2 regions of the Exiguobacterium sp. OS-77 genome follow, and region 1 is predicted to be linked to the other one. Evidence: a T-box and tRNA genes for the amino acid it is inferred to sense, from the RefSeq annotation. Region 1 holds a T-box; the other holds one or more tRNA genes.
What was found. A T-box is a leader RNA that pairs with one kind of tRNA and senses whether it is charged. The one in region 1 lies ahead of alaS (alanine--tRNA ligase), so its partner is inferred to be a tRNA-Ala.
Positions count from the first base shown of each region.

Region 1 (7,841 bases):
CGGGCGCGTCAAACGTGTGCTCTTTTCTTCTGAAGAAGAAGCACACTCCATTGTATTGGTCGCCGTCAAAGAAAAGAACTTTGAACTGAAAGAACCCGAACTCGTCATCACGGGTACTGGGGTTGGGATCGAACTCGGAGGAACGTATCAAGCATTCGGTCGTCTCGTTGATCATCCTCGCTTCGGAAAACAACTGAAGGCGGAACTGATTCGGCGATCGGTTCCGATGACAAAACATGCGACGATCCGCTTCTTGACGAATGGTTCGTTCACCGGCATTGGTCCGAAGACAGCGAAAAATATCGTCGATGCTCTCGGAGAAGAGGCAGTGGATCTCATTTTGAAAGATGAACGGGTACTGAATCAGGTGCCTGGGTTAAAACAAAAACAAGCTGACATCATCTTGAGTCGACTCGCCACCTTATACGGTGTCGATCAGTTGATGCTGTTCTTAGCACCATTTGATGTTACGCCGAAGCTAGCGGCAAAGATTTATGCTGCTTACGAAGGGGACGCCATGGCGCGAATACGAGAGAATCCATATTCCTTGATGTATGAAGTGAATGGGATTGGTTTTAAGACAGCCGATCATATCGCATCACATCTTGGACTCGTCGGATTACACCCGGAGCGCGTCGCTGCTTCGATCATGCACATATTAGAACAAGAAGCAGGAGAGGGACATGCCTTTGCGACAGTCGACTCGCTATTGCAACGGGCGCCCCGGTTGCTTGGTGAAGACCCAGGGGAACGGCTAGAACAAGCGATTGAACTGTTGCTCGCTGAAGATAAGGTCAAGCTCGAAGAAGGCTGTCTGTATTTACCGACGATCTTTTATGCGGAAGTTCGGGCGGCGAAGGAACTCGCACGCGTCATGGCGAACGGTGCCGAACAGGAAGTCGATGTCGCGACGATCCTTGAAGCAATCGGGCACCTCGAAGAACAGTTTGGCATGGAATATGCGGCGCAACAGCGGGAAGCGATCGAGTTAGCGGTCAAAGCACCGTTAATGGTTCTGACCGGTGGACCCGGTACCGGTAAGACGACCGTCATCAAGGGAATTTTACATGCCCTGCAAGAAATTCATGATTGGCCGCTTGAGAAAAGTCGCGTCAAGACGGGGGATGTCTATCCGTACGTCCTTGTTGCACCGACCGGACGCGCCGCTAAACGTTTGTCGGAAGCGACGGACGTCCCAGCGATGACGATTCATCGTCTGTTGAAGTATGACGGAACGAATTTCCAATTAAATGAAGATCAGCCGATCACGGGGAAAGTACTGATCATCGATGAGTCGTCGATGATTGATATCTACTTGTTATCGAGTCTGCTCCGTGCTGTGCCGAACGGCATGAAAATCTTGTTCGTCGGTGACCGCGATCAGTTACCATCCGTCGGTCCAGGGCAGGTGCTGGCAGATTTGATGGATACGGAAGGGATTCCCGTCGTTCGTTTGAACGTCGTCCATCGCCAAGCGGAAGATTCTTCGATTTTACGACTCGCGCACGATTTGAAGAACCGGACGACGTCAGCTGATTTGTTATCACCACTTGCGGATCGTCGCTTTTACACCGCGTCTCCGCAAGAGACGTTACGTGGCATCTCAACCTTCGCGGAAAAAGCACTTGCAAAAGGGTATTCGAAATTCGATGTTCAGGTTCTGGCACCGACTTACCGTGGTCAGGTCGGAATCGACGAACTGAATGTCGCCTTGCAACGCGTCTACAATCCGGAGGAACCGAAAAAACGCGAAGTCAAACAAGGCACTCGGATTTACCGGACCGGGGATAAGATTCTTCAGCTCGTCAATAATGCGGAAGAGAACGTCTATAACGGAGATATCGGCGAAATCGTCAATATCTTCTTCGCCAAAGAGAACGTCGACAAGGTGGATAAGATCATCGCCCGCTTCGACCAGACGGAAGTCGAGTACAACCGGAGTGACTGGGATCAATTCACGCATGCCTACGCGATTACGATCCACAAGGCACAAGGGTCCGAGTTTCCGATCGTCTTGATGCCGGTCTATTTCACGGGGGCATTCAAGCATTCCCGAAACTTGATTTATACGGCGGTTACCCGTGCGAAGTCGAGTTTATTATTGTTCGGCGATCCACGAGCGTTTCATAAAGCGTCGCAAGAAGAGGAGCCTCGGCGCCGAACACGATTGATTGAACGACTCGGTGGCGTGACAAAGACTTGACGGATGCTGTGCGATAGGTAATAATCACGATAGATGAATGGACGTAACACGTTGATGGAAGATAAGTAAAAGGAAAACTCGAGTCCAGAGAGAAGTGAGTCTGCTGCAATCACTTTCTCGAGTCCCTTTGAAGCTCCTTCCGGAGTCGGGTGTAAACACCTGCGGGTCATCCCCGTTATCAGATGTTCGAGGTAAGCAATGGATTGCTTACGAACGAGGGTGGTACCACGGAAGCGATGCTTTCGTCCCTTTTCAGGGATGAAGGCATCGCTTTTTTGCGTCCAAATAAAACCAATGGGGGTAACTGTTCATGAAAGCTCTAAAACCATTAACGGGTGCGCAAATCCGTCAGATGTATCTTGATTTCTTCCAAAGCAAAGGGCATGCGATCGAACCGAGTGCTTCACTCGTACCGGTCGAGGATCCATCGCTCTTGTGGATCAACTCAGGGGTTGCGACACTCAAGAAGTATTTCGATGGTCGTGTCATTCCTGATAATCCACGTATCGTCAACGCACAAAAATCAATCCGGACGAACGATATCGAAAACGTCGGGAAAACAGCACGTCACCATACGTTCTTCGAGATGCTCGGAAACTTCTCTGTCGGTGATTACTTCCGTGAAGATGCAATCAAATGGGGCTGGGAACTCTTGACGAGTGATGACTGGTACGGTCTTGACCCGGAACGTCTCTCGGTCACGATTCATCCGGAAGATGACGCAGCGCGTCAAATCTGGCTTGAACTCGGCGTACCGGCTGAGCGGATCATTCCACTTGAAGATAACTTCTGGGAAATCGGTGAAGGTCCATCTGGTCCGAACACGGAAATCTTCTTCGACCGTGGACCTGCTTTTGGAGACGATCCGAACGATTCAGAACTCTACCCAGGTGGCGAAAACGAACGCTATCTCGAGATCTGGAATATCGTCTTCAGTCAGTATAACCACGATGGACACGGCAACTACACGGAACTTCCGCGTAAAAACATCGATACAGGAATGGGACTTGAGCGGATGGCATGTGTCATGCAGGACGTGCCGACGAACTTCGATACGGATCTGTTCATGCCGATCATTCACAAAACAGAAGAGATCAGCGGTAAAATCTACCGTGATGATTCGAAACTCGATGTAGCATTCAAGGTCATCGCAGACCACATCCGTACCGTATCATTCGCGATCGGTGATGGTGCGCTTCCTTCGAATGAAGGACGCGGATATGTCCTTCGTCGTTTACTGCGCCGTGCGGTGCGTTATGCGAAGATGCTTGGAATCGAGCGTCCGTTCATGTATGAACTCGTCGATACGGTCGGGAATGTCATGGTCGACTTCTACCCACAAGTGCCAGAAAAAGCAGACTTCATCAAACGTGTCATCAAAAACGAAGAAGAACGTTTCCATGAGACACTGCATGACGGTCTTGCAATCTTGAACACAGTCGCTCAGACGTCTAAGGCGAACGGTGAGCATGTTATCAGTGGCGAAGATGCGTTCCGTCTGTATGACACGTATGGTTTCCCACTCGAATTGACAGTCGAGTATGCGGAAGATCATCAGATGTCTGTTGATGAAGAAGGCTTCAAACTAGCGATGGATGCACAACGTCAGCGTGCACGTGCAGCGCGTGAAGAGAGTGGTTCGATGCAACAGCAATCGGAAGTCCTCTCGACGCTAAAAGATAAGAGTACGTTCGTCGGCTATACCGACCTTAAGGCGGATGCGAAAATCATCGCATTGTTGCATGATGGAGAACGAGTCACAGAAGTCGCTGCTGGTGAAGAAGCACAAGTCATTCTCGACATCACGCCGTTCTACGCTGAAAGTGGTGGTGAAGTCGCGGATACAGGAACAATCGAAGGCAAAGACTTTGTTCTTGATGTCAAAGATGTTCAAAAAGCACCAAACGGTCAAAACTTGCATACGGTCATCGTTCGTACAGGGATCGCAACGGAAGCTGCAGACGTCGTTGCAAACGTCGAAGCAGCAGAGCGTAAAGCCGTCACGAAAAACCATACGGCAACACACTTGCTTCATAAAGCATTGAAAGATACGCTCGGAACACACGTCAACCAAGCAGGATCACTCGTTTCTCCAGATCGTCTTCGTTTCGACTTCTCACACTTCGGTGCAGTGACACAAGAAGAGTTGACGAAGATTGAACAAGACGTCAACCAAGCAATCTGGGCATCACTACCGGTTGATATCGAAGAGATGAACATCGCTGATGCAAAAGCAAAAGGCGCAATGGCATTGTTCGGTGAAAAATACGGTGAAATGGTCCGTGTCGTCTCAGCAGGCACATACTCGATTGAGTTGTGTGGCGGTATCCACGTCGGGAACACAGCAGAAATCGGCTTGTTCAAGATCGTTTCAGAGTCTGGTATCGGTGCAGGTACACGCCGAATCGAAGCGGTAACGGGTGCAGGCGCATATCGTGTCATGAATCAACACTTGGAAACACTCGAACAAGCAGCAGCTGTCTTGAAGACGAAGACGACAGAAGTTCCTGTTCGCATCGAAGCACTGCAACAACAGCTCCGTGAGACGGAACGGGCGAATGAATCGTTGCAAGCGAAACTCGCGAACATCGAAGCTGCTTCATTGAAGGACGATGTTGAGGAAATCAACGGTGTGCGTGTGCTTGCGAAACGCGTCGATGTCTCAGATATGGATGCTCTTCGCGGTATGATGGACGAGTTGAAGAGCTCGCTCGGATCGGCAATCATCGTTCTCGGAAGTGCGCAAGGCGAGAAAGTCAATCTCGTCGCAAGCGTCTCAAAAGATTTAATCGACCAAGGATATCATGCTGGTAAATTGATCAAGGAAGTCGCAACACGCTGCGGTGGTGGCGGTGGCGGTCGCCCTGACATGGCTCAAGCTGGTGGAAAAGATGCGTCGAAATTAGAAGAAGCACTCGCGTACGCTTCACAATACGTGCAATCACTGGCATAATAGAAACGTAGTGTATATGAAAGAGGTGATGAACGTGAGTCAGATGGATCAAACGATGAAATTCAACTTTCCGGAAGACGATAACAAAGCAGCGACACGTGATGTGTTGTTGACGGTCTATCATGCTTTAGAAGAAAAAGGATATCATCCGATCAACCAAATCGTCGGCTATCTCCTTTCAGGAGATCCTGCTTACATTCCTCGTCATAATGACGCACGTAATTTAATTCGTAAGATTGAACGCGACGAATTGCTCGAAGAACTCGTGAAATCTTATTTGGCGGAGAGTGGAAATTCAAAATGAAACGTGCAATGGGACTAGATGTCGGTTCGAAGACGATCGGGGTAGCGGTCAGTGACTTGATGGGCTGGACGGCGCAAGGCGTCGAGACGGTCAAGTGGACGGAACCGGATTACCCAGAAGCCTTCAAACGGCTCGATGTCATCATGAAGACATACAATGTCGAAATCCTAGTCATTGGTCTTCCGAAAAACATGAACGGTTCCATCGGTCCCCGCGCAGAAGCAAGTGAAGCTTTTGCGAAGGAAATCGAACAGCATACCGGGCTTGAAGTCGTCTTCATGGATGAACGGTTGACGACGATGCAAGCAGAACGGATGCTGATCGATGCCGATGTCAGCCGTAAAAAGCGTAAACAAGTCATCGATAAGATGGCTGCCGTCATGATCCTGCAATCGTACTTGGATCGGACGAACCGATGAAGGGGGAGAAACCGATGGCTGAAGAAAAACGTCAGTATCTCTTTCCAGATGAAGAGGGCGGCGAACATCTTTTCGAAGAATGGTACCGTTACTCGAGTGAACGTACAGGAAAAACCTATCTGTTTCTTGAAATGATCGGTAACCCTGACGAAGGAGCAGATGATCTGATCATCTGTGAGATCGATGAATATGGAGAAGGCGAAGATGATTTCGAATTGAGCCTGATCGATGAAAATGATGAGCAAACTTGGGATGAACTCGAGCTTGCGTTAAAGGAGCGGATCACTGATGCAACAGAATGAACCAACACGTTACGTAATTCCGGACGGCGAAGGAAATGATTTCGAATTCGTAGAACGTCTGCGTTACGAAAGCCCACGTTCGAGTAAGACATACATCTTCCTTGAGCCAATCGGAGCAGACTACGACGAAGCAGAAGAAGTCGATATCTTCGTTTACGAACTTGACGAATACGGTGATGGAGACAATGACTTCAACCTCGTACCGATCGATGAAGATGATACAGCGACTTGGGATGAAATCGAAGAAGTCTTTAACACGCTCGAAGATCAGTTAGACTAACCCGACTCATGACAGGTGACGTCGTAAGAGACTTTCTCTTACGATGTCACCTTGTTTTAAGAGAAGAAGGAGGAACCGATGGAGAACGAATGGAAGCAAAATGCCGAAATCGAAAAAAGGCGACGCCGGACATCACGGCGGATTACGCTAATCATCCTTTCTGTATTGTTGACGATTTTTCTAGTTGCCAGTGCGGTCGTCTATGTCTTTTTGAAAAATGCGCTTGAACCAGTCGATGAAGCAGCGACGAAATCTGTCAAAGTCGAAGTTCCTTTAGGAGCAGGGACGAGTACGATTGCTTCCTTACTAAAGGAAAAAGGCTTGATTGCGAACGAGACGATTTTCCGTTATTACGTCCGTTATAAGAATGAATCGTCATTCCAGGCGGGTACGTATACACTGTCACAAGCCATGTCCCCGGATGAAATCATCAATGAATTAAAGACGGGAACGGTCATGAAGGCAGCGGATGTGAAAATCACGTTACCTGAAGGCATCACGATGGATCGTCAAATCGCTTTGATCGCGAAAGCAACGAACTTCAAGGAAGAGACGGTCCGTAAAGAATTGACGGATGCGACATTCATCGACAGCATGATTGAAAAATATCCGATGTTGACGGATGAAGTGAAAAAAGATGGTGTCCTGTATGCACTTGAAGGGTACCTCTTCCCAGCAACGTATGAGTTTGATAAAGGAAAAAGCATTGATCAAATCGTCGAGACGATGCTCGATGAAACAGAAAAAGTCTACGATGAGAATGCGGATGCCATTCAAAAGTCAGGCATGACCTTCCATGAAGTGCTCAGTCTCGGTTCCATGGTCGAGCGCGAAGCGGCGACACCAGATGATCGTCGTGAAATCGCCGGTGTTTTCAAAAACCGTCTGGATGATGGGATGAAGCTTCAATCCGATCCAACGGTTTGGTATGGAACAGGTGAAAATACGGCTTTAACGACGCTGAAGGATCTCGAGAACAATTCGAAGTACAACACGTACAAGTACGAGGGGATTCCGATCGGTCCGATTTCAACGGTCAGCAAAGATTCGGTACTTGCCGTGTTAAATCCGAATAAAACGAAATATGTCTATTTCTTCGCCCGTCCACCAAGTGATAAACATCCACGAGGACAGATTCTATACGAAGAGACATATGAAGAACATCAACGAAACGTCGTTAAGTATAAGCCGGAATGGGTGGAATACGAAGCGAGTAAAGAGCAATGAGCAACGGGTTGGGTTGAAGCGGGAAGTTCGCTTCAAGTCAACCTGTTTATGCGGAAGAGGGAGTGAATGGCGTGAATGATTTCACGACCTATGTCGAATCAATGATTCATCCTCGAGATGCTCTGTTAGAAGAAATGGAGCGTTATGCGGAAG
Region 1 is NZ_DF239008.1:1,023,051-1,030,891, forward strand. Features, by position in the region: gene EXG77_RS04935 (ATP-dependent RecD-like DNA helicase) at 1-2,203, shown strand, start outside; T-box leader at 2,246-2,456, shown strand; gene alaS (alanine--tRNA ligase) at 2,514-5,156, shown strand; gene EXG77_RS04945 (IreB family regulatory phosphoprotein) at 5,191-5,460, shown strand; gene ruvX (Holliday junction resolvase RuvX) at 5,457-5,879, shown strand; gene EXG77_RS04955 (DUF1292 domain-containing protein) at 5,894-6,181, shown strand; gene EXG77_RS04960 (DUF1292 domain-containing protein) at 6,168-6,461, shown strand; gene mltG (endolytic transglycosylase MltG) at 6,540-7,688, shown strand; gene EXG77_RS04970 (O-methyltransferase) at 7,760-7,841, shown strand, end outside.

Region 2 (7,841 bases), 730 kb from region 1:
CCGGTTGGATTGCGACTTCTTCCATCAGCACTCATCCTTTCTATAGTTGTAGTATACCCGCTTCTGCTAAAAAAATCGAATCATTTTACTTAATGTAACAAAAAGAACTAAAACAAATCTATTTACTTTTAGTAAGTGATAAGATATAGTCTGTTTATTGAGTTACTTAAAGTAACTAAAATACATTAGGTAAAAGGAGAAGAGAGCAATGATGGATACAGGACTTTTAATCATTCGTTTAATCATCGGCTTAACGTTCGCTGCACACGGGACACAAAAATTATTTGGTTGGTTCGGCGGACACGGAATCGCTGGAACAGGCGGTTGGTTCGAATCAATCGGCATGAAGCCAGGGAAGGCACTCGCGATTACAGCAGGTCTTGCTGAATTGATCGGCGGCTTGTTGTTTGCAGGAGGCGTATTCCTCTGGATCGCAGCACTCCTCATCATCGGATCGATGCTTGTCGCGATCGTTAAAGTACACGGTGCGAATGGTTACTGGGTGACGCAGAACGGGTACGAATACAACATGGCATTGATCGTCATCGCGCTTGGTGTAGCAATGATCGGTGCTGGAGACTACTCACTCGCTGCACTCATCGGGTGAAGAAAAAGGTGGGTCATTCATGAAGTTTGAGGCATCAACGCTTAGCGCAAAAGACAATTATAAATTACTGATCGGAAGCATCATTCCGCGTCCGATTGCTTTCGTGACAACGCAAGGAGAAGACGGGACGGTCAACGCCGCACCGTTTTCCTTCTTTACGGTCGCTTCAAGCAGTCCGCCGCAACTGGTGATCGCCGTACAACGGACGGATCAGGGGCAGAAGGATACGGCACGTAACATCCTAGCGAAACAAAGTTATGTCATCCATATCGTCAGCGAAGAGATCGTCGACGCAGTCAATGAGACAGCTGCACCACTTGCTTACGGTGAAAGTGAGCTTAAGCGGACGGATTTAACACTCGTCGATAGTGACGCAATCGAAGTACCCGGAATCGCGGAAGCGAAAATTCGCTTCGAGATGCGCTTGACGCAACACGTCGAGCTAGAAGGTGCCGATCTTCTAATCGGGGAAGTACTGCGCTATCACGTTGCAGATGAACTCGTCGAGTCGTTCCGAATTGACGCGGCAGGCTTGAAGGCTGTCGCTCGTTTAGCAGGGAATGATTATGCGACGATCGGGAAGACGTTTACGATTGCCCGACCGACGAAATGATCGAAGTGTGAATGCCTGACTCATCGTATGATTCGTTTTGATTCAAACAAAAAGGAGTGGAGAGACCGGTCTAACTACCGGAATCTCCACTCCTTTTTTCATGTCGTTCATCTGATTCATCAAGGCTGCGGATCGATTTCGTTTGAAGAGGCTTCAAGACCATGACGTTTACTGTACTGATAGCCATCGAGCAAATAAAAGACGATTGCGAGTGCCCATATTCCGACGCAGCTGATCAAGAAAGCGCTGATTGGAGAGACACTACCGTAATACGATAAGATCAACGGATCATTGAGTTCGACGAATAGCTGTATCGTCAGGAGCGTACAGCATAATCCCGAGAGTAAACTGATGAAGAGCCCACTCAATGTCTGGATGACGAGACCGATCATGCAGGAAATCAAGAGGAACAAAGGAAGTGCAGCATTGAAGGCATCTGGACGAATAAAGACGGATACATAATCGGCATATAACGGTACGAAATAGAGAACACCGGATAGTAATCCTAAGATGAGATTGATGAAAAAGCTCTTCGTCCGCATCAGTGTTGGTTCTCCCATCGTTCCATTAATTCGAGCAAATCGACATCAATCTGATCACGTTCTGCCGAAAGTGCCGTTGCTTTCGGAATGTCATTGAAGACTTCCGGTTCGCAAAGCAACTGTTCGATCTCCGCTGAACGCTGTTCGAGCCGCTCAATGTCTTGTTCGAGTTGTTCGATTTGCTGACGGCGCTTGCGCTCTTCCTTCTGCGCTTCTTTATCGATCGTCTTCGATGCCGTGACTTTTGCTGCTTTTGCTTCCTCGGCTTCAAGACGAGCGATTTCTTCTTGCTCCGCCTTCTTCTCCGTGTAGTACGAATAATCACCGAGGTATTCCGTCACGCCGGCTTCACTCATCTCGATGACGCGGGTCGCGATTCGGTCGATGAAGTAACGGTCGTGAGAGACGAATAACAGCGTTCCTTCGTAGTCGACGAGCGCATTTTCAAGGACCATCTTCGAATCCAGATCCAAGTGGTTCGTCGGCTCATCGAGGACGAGGACGTTCGTTTTCCGGAGTTTCAGTTTTGCAAGTGCGAGACGTCCGCGTTCGCCACCAGATAACTCATGGACGATCTTGAAGACATCGTCACCGCTAAACAAGAATTGCCCGAGGACAGACCGGACTTCTTGTTCACGCATCAGTGGCCATTCGTTCCAAATCTCATCGATGACGCGGTTCCGGTCATTGAGTTCTGCCTGCTCTTGATCGTAATATCCGATCGAGACGCCAGTTCCGAAACGGAAATCACCGAAGAGGGGGCGTAAGCGACCGACGAGGACTTTTAGAAGCGTCGACTTTCCGATTCCATTCGGTCCGACGAGTGCCAGCGATTCACCGCGTTGCAAGCGGAACGTGATGTCTTTTGAGACAGCTTCTTCGTAACCGATTGCCAGTTGATTGACTTGAAGAACGTCATTCCCGCTCTGTTTTTCAATCGGGAAGGACAGGACCGTGCTACGCTCATCCCCATCTGGTCGGTCGAGCCGATCGACCTTCTCGAGCCGCTTCCGGACACTTTGGGCACGTTTGGTCGTCGTCGCTCGGGCGATGTTCCGTTGAATGAAGTCCTGCATCTTCGTGATTTCTTCTTGTTGCTGTTCGAACTGTTTCATTTCTTGATCGTACAATGCCGCTTTTTGTTCCAAGTACTTCGTGTAGTTACCGGTGAACTTACGGCAGACATTGCGTGACAGCTCATAGACGACATTGACGACTTGGTCAAGGAAGTACCGGTCGTGCGAGACGATCAGAACGGCACCACGATAACCGCCGAGGTAACTTTCGAGCCAAGCAAGCGTATCGATATCGAGGTGGTTGGTCGGCTCATCGAGAATGAGGAGCTCTGGTGCTTGCAGGAGCATCTTCGCTAAGGCGAGACGTGTCCGTTGACCACCGGATAACGTTTGGATCCGACGCGAATAATCGTCCGGATAAAAGCGCATGCCGTGCAGGACGGAGCGGATATTCGCTTCGAACTGATAACCACCCGCTTCTGAGAAGTCGTATTGCGCTTGATCGTACGTCTTTAGGAGACGATCGTACGCGACCGGATCGTTCAAGATATGCTCCATGCCCATTTCGATTTCCATCCGGCGTAGTGTTCGTTCTTGTTCCTGCAAATGTTCAAAGACGGTCAGCATCTCGTTCCAGATCGTCTCGTTCGATTCAAGACCACTGTCCTGCGCGAGATAACCGATTTTGACATCTTTACCTTTCATGATGTCACCCGAGTCATGACTGAGTTCGCCAGCAATGATTTTGAGCAAGGTCGATTTACCGGCACCATTTCGTCCGACGAGCGCAATCCGGTCGTGCTCTTGTACTTCCAATTTGATATTTTCTAAAATCGGCTCAACGCCGAATGATTTCGAGAGTTGGTTGACTTGTAAGAGTATCATTTCCATCCATCCTTCCACCCTTTAGTCTATCACGAACAAAAGCGCGAGGTCCTGCGGAATATATTATTTGTGACTCTATGTGAAGTGGTTTACAATCAAGGAGAGTAGAAAGCTTTTTGCAAAGATTTGGGTGCCACGATGGATGTGGCCGAAGGGGGAACTGCAGGATGAATGGACCAGACACAAAAATTCCACAAGCGACAGCAAAACGGTTGCCGCTATATTATCGCTTCATCCAAAGTTTATACAATTCAGGCAAGCTCCGCGTCTCTTCTGCTGAGTTAAGCGAGGCGGTGAAGGTTGATTCAGCAACGATTCGTCGCGATTTTTCCTACTTTGGGGCATTAGGGAAGAAGGGGTATGGATATAACGTTCAACATCTCTTAACGTTTTTCCGCAAAACCTTGAATCAAGATGAGGTGACGAATGTTGCCTTAATCGGGGTCGGTCATCTCGGAACAGCGTTTGCAAATTATAACTTTTTAAAGAATAATAGTACTCGGATAGTCGTTGCGTTTGATGCGGACGAAGAGAAGGTCGGAACAACGACGCATGACGTTCCAATCTATCATGTTTCGGACATGAAAGAACAAATCGAAGCGAATCAGGTCGATGTTGCCATCTTGACGGTTCCATCCCAGTTCGCGCAGTCAGTAGCGGATGAGTTAGTCGAGTATGGTGTGACTGGCATCCTGAACTTTACGCCCGCGCGGTTGAACGTGCCAGCGAGCGTCCGGGTCCATCACATCGATTTATCGATCGAGTTGCAGTCGTTAGTTTATTTCATGAAGCATTATTCGCAATCAGCTGAAGGAGTGAAATCATAATGGAAAACCTTATCCCGTCAACTATAGCATTCATCGGACCAGGTAGCTTAGCACTAATCGGTGTCGTCGCATTAATCATCTTCGGACCGAAGAAGTTACCTGAACTTGGTCGTGCTGCGGGTCAGACATTGAAAGAGTTCAAGAGCGCAACGAACGGTATCATGGACGACGATAAAAAGGATGAACCGAAAGAGAAGTGATTGAATCATGGCGATTGATCAAGAACAAAGCGTGACGTCGCATCTGGACGAACTGCGTAAACGGATCGTCTGGTCGCTTATCATCGTCGTCGTCCTGTTCGCTGTTGCATTTCCGCTCGTCCGACCGCTCGTTCGCTTCTTGCAAGCGGACTTAAAAGAGCTCGGTATCGGTTTGAATGCCTTCAACGTCGCAGATCCTTTAATGTTGTATTTGAATCTTGCGTTCATCATCGCAATCGTGCTGGCATCGCCGTTCTGGATGTATCAACTCTGGGCATTCGTCCGCCCTGGTCTGTATGATAAGGAGCAAAAAGCGACATTGACGTATATTCCGGTCATCTTCTTTCTATTTTTGGCTGGTGTAGCCTTCTCATACTTTTGGTTGTTACCTTTCTTATTAAAAGTTTCGACTGAACTAGGGAAGGAACTCGGAATCGAACAAGTCATCGGAGTTGAGAACTACTTCAGTTTCTTAATCCGATTAACGATTCCGTTCGGTCTTCTTTTCCAATTGCCGGTCGTGACGATGTTTCTGACACGTCTTGGTCTCGTGACGCCAATTTTCATGCGAAAGAATCGGAAATATGCGTACTTTGCGCTGTTCGTCGTTGCGGCATTGATCGCACCGCCGGACGTGACGTCACACTTGATGATCTCGGTCCCATTGTTCGTTCTCTATGAAATCAGCATCTTGATTTCTGCGCGGACGTACAAAAAGGTCTTGATCCTCGAGCAACAGGCAGAGCTTGAACGACAGGCGGATTTGATGCGTGAATTGAATAAATGAATCGTGAATTCCTTCCGATAATTTTGGAAGGGATTCTTTTTTATGAAAGCGTTATTTTTATATTGATAAAGCAGTTAGCGATGCGTATACTAAAGTTAATTCATGGGGGCTTAGCTCAGCTGGGAGAGCGTTTGGCTGGCAGCCAAAAGGTCGTCGGTTCGATCCCGATAGTCTCCACCATATTCGTACACTTCAAACTCTTGAGCATTCAAGAGTTTTTTGTTGTTTTCAAAATATGGAAATGCAATATAAAGTGTCAATAAAAACAAATAATTATATAAAACAGACAGAACTGAATTGTTTATTTCCATCTATTTCATTAAACTAAATATACAGAATTTTCGTTTAACTGTTTTGTTGGTAACATCATTATAGTTTTTTAGAAAAGGGGAAAAGAAGTATGAAGAAGGAAATCGCACTCTTGGCAGCTGTCTTGATGACATCTTCCAACTTGGTCAGTGCTCAAGGAGCACTGTCCTCGCAAGATAAGGCAAGCGGTCAAAAGCCGCACGCCCTCTCACTTAAGAAAACAGGACAGGAGAAGGTGTATAAGCAGTCTGACAAGGTCCGTGTCGTCATCGAGATGGAGCAGAAGCCGGCGATTCAAATTGCGCAGGCACAAAACAAGCGGTATAGCACATTGAGCAATGCCGAAAAAGAGTCGATTAAGGATCGCCTCGTAAGTGTCCAAAAATCAGTCAAGTCAGCGATCGCTAAAAAATCGATTCCCGTTACATATAAGGAAAGCTTCACGACCGTCATTAACGGATTCAGTGGTGAAGTCAAGTTCGGCGACATCGAAGACATCAAACAACTCGACGGAGTCAAGAGCGTACATATCGCCCATGAATACGCGCGACCGAAAGCCGATAAAGGTGCAAAACCAGATATGTTATATAGCAAAGATATGGTTAATGCAAAAGAAACATGGCAGGACTACGGCTTCAAAGGGGAAGGGACAATTGTAGCGGTTATCGATACGGGGATTGATCCGTCGCATAAAGATATGGTGTTGAGCCCAGAGACGAAGATTGATTTGACTTCTTCAAAGGTTGAAAGCGCCAAAGAATCAAAAGGACTAAAAGGGAAGTATTTCACGGAAAAAGTCCCATACGGCTATAACTACGCTGATCACGATAGCGAAATCCGTGATTTAGGTGCAGGTGCATCGATGCACGGAATGCACGTAGCGGGTACGGTCGGTGCTAATGGAGACGAAGCGAACGGTGGTATCAAAGGGGTCGCACCGGAAACACAACTCCTCGCGATGAAAGTATTCGGAAATGATCCAGGCATGCCATCGACATTCAGTGATATCTACATCAAAGCGATTGATGATGCGATCGCCCTCGGAGCGGATGTCATCAACATGAGTCTCGGTTCGACAGCATCATTCGTCAACGCAGATGATCCAGAGCAACGGGCAATCGTCAACGCGATGAACAACGGGATCTTATGTGCGATCTCTGCTGGAAACTCGGCATTCACAGGACATGGTGCAGGCAATCCGTATACAGCGAATCCTGACATCGGTGTTGTAGGATCTCCAGGGTTGATCAGCCAAGCGCTACAAGTCGCATCGCTAGAGAATACGAAATTAACGCTTGAAGGTATGGCACTGACGATTGACGGACAAGATGCTGGGTATTTGGCGTACCAAAAACAGGACTCGCCGAATCCGATTAAGGTATTCAACAAGGAGAAGCAAGACGTCATTTATGTCGGCGATGGTCAAGCATCGAACTATCAAGGAAAAGATGTCAAAGGAAAAGTTGTTTTTGTTGTGCGTAACGGCAGTTTCAATTACGGTATGATTCAAGCAGAAGCTGAGAAACAAGGAGCAGCCGGTGTCATCGTTCGTGGACGAGTCGATCATGGGGATTATGTCAGCATGGCACTTAACAATCCGACGATTCCGATGGTGACGCTCAGCATCGCGGATGGGAATGATCTTGAAGAAAAAGCGAAAGCAGGAAAAGCAATTGCTGTCACGTTCGATGGAAAAGCGGTCTCAGCAGATAACCCAGTAGCGGGCGAGATGTCTGATTTCACGTCATGGGGTGTCACACCAAATCTTGATTTCAAACCTGAAATCACGGCACCGGGTGGAAAAATCTACTCGACGCTCAATGATAACGAATATGGCGTCATGAGTGGAACATCGATGGCAGCACCACACGTCGCCGGAGGAACGGCACTCGTCATGCAACGAATCGCGAAGGATTTCAAAGTCGATGGTGCGACACGCGTTAAACTCGCGAAGAATATTCTCATGAATACGTCACGTCCACAGCTTGATAAAGGGCAGTATAATGCTGAAGCGAAAACTGGTAGCTTCTATTCACCACGTCGTGAAGGTGCTGG
Region 2 is NZ_DF239008.1:291,240-299,080, forward strand. Features, by position in the region: gene EXG77_RS01475 (helix-turn-helix domain-containing protein) at 1-25, opposite strand, end outside; gene EXG77_RS01480 (DoxX family protein) at 209-607, shown strand; gene EXG77_RS01485 (flavin reductase family protein) at 627-1,220, shown strand; gene EXG77_RS01490 (hypothetical protein) at 1,340-1,780, opposite strand; gene EXG77_RS01495 (ABC-F family ATP-binding cassette domain-containing protein) at 1,762-3,663, opposite strand; gene EXG77_RS01500 (redox-sensing transcriptional repressor Rex) at 3,831-4,490, shown strand; gene EXG77_RS01505 (twin-arginine translocase TatA/TatE family subunit) at 4,490-4,690, shown strand; gene tatC (twin-arginine translocase subunit TatC) at 4,698-5,477, shown strand; tRNA gene EXG77_RS01515 (tRNA-Ala) at 5,582-5,657, shown strand; gene EXG77_RS01520 (S8 family serine peptidase) at 5,878-7,841, shown strand, end outside.
Region 2: it has a tRNA-Ala gene. The T-box ahead of alaS (alanine--tRNA ligase) is inferred to sense a tRNA for this amino acid. The anticodon was not compared.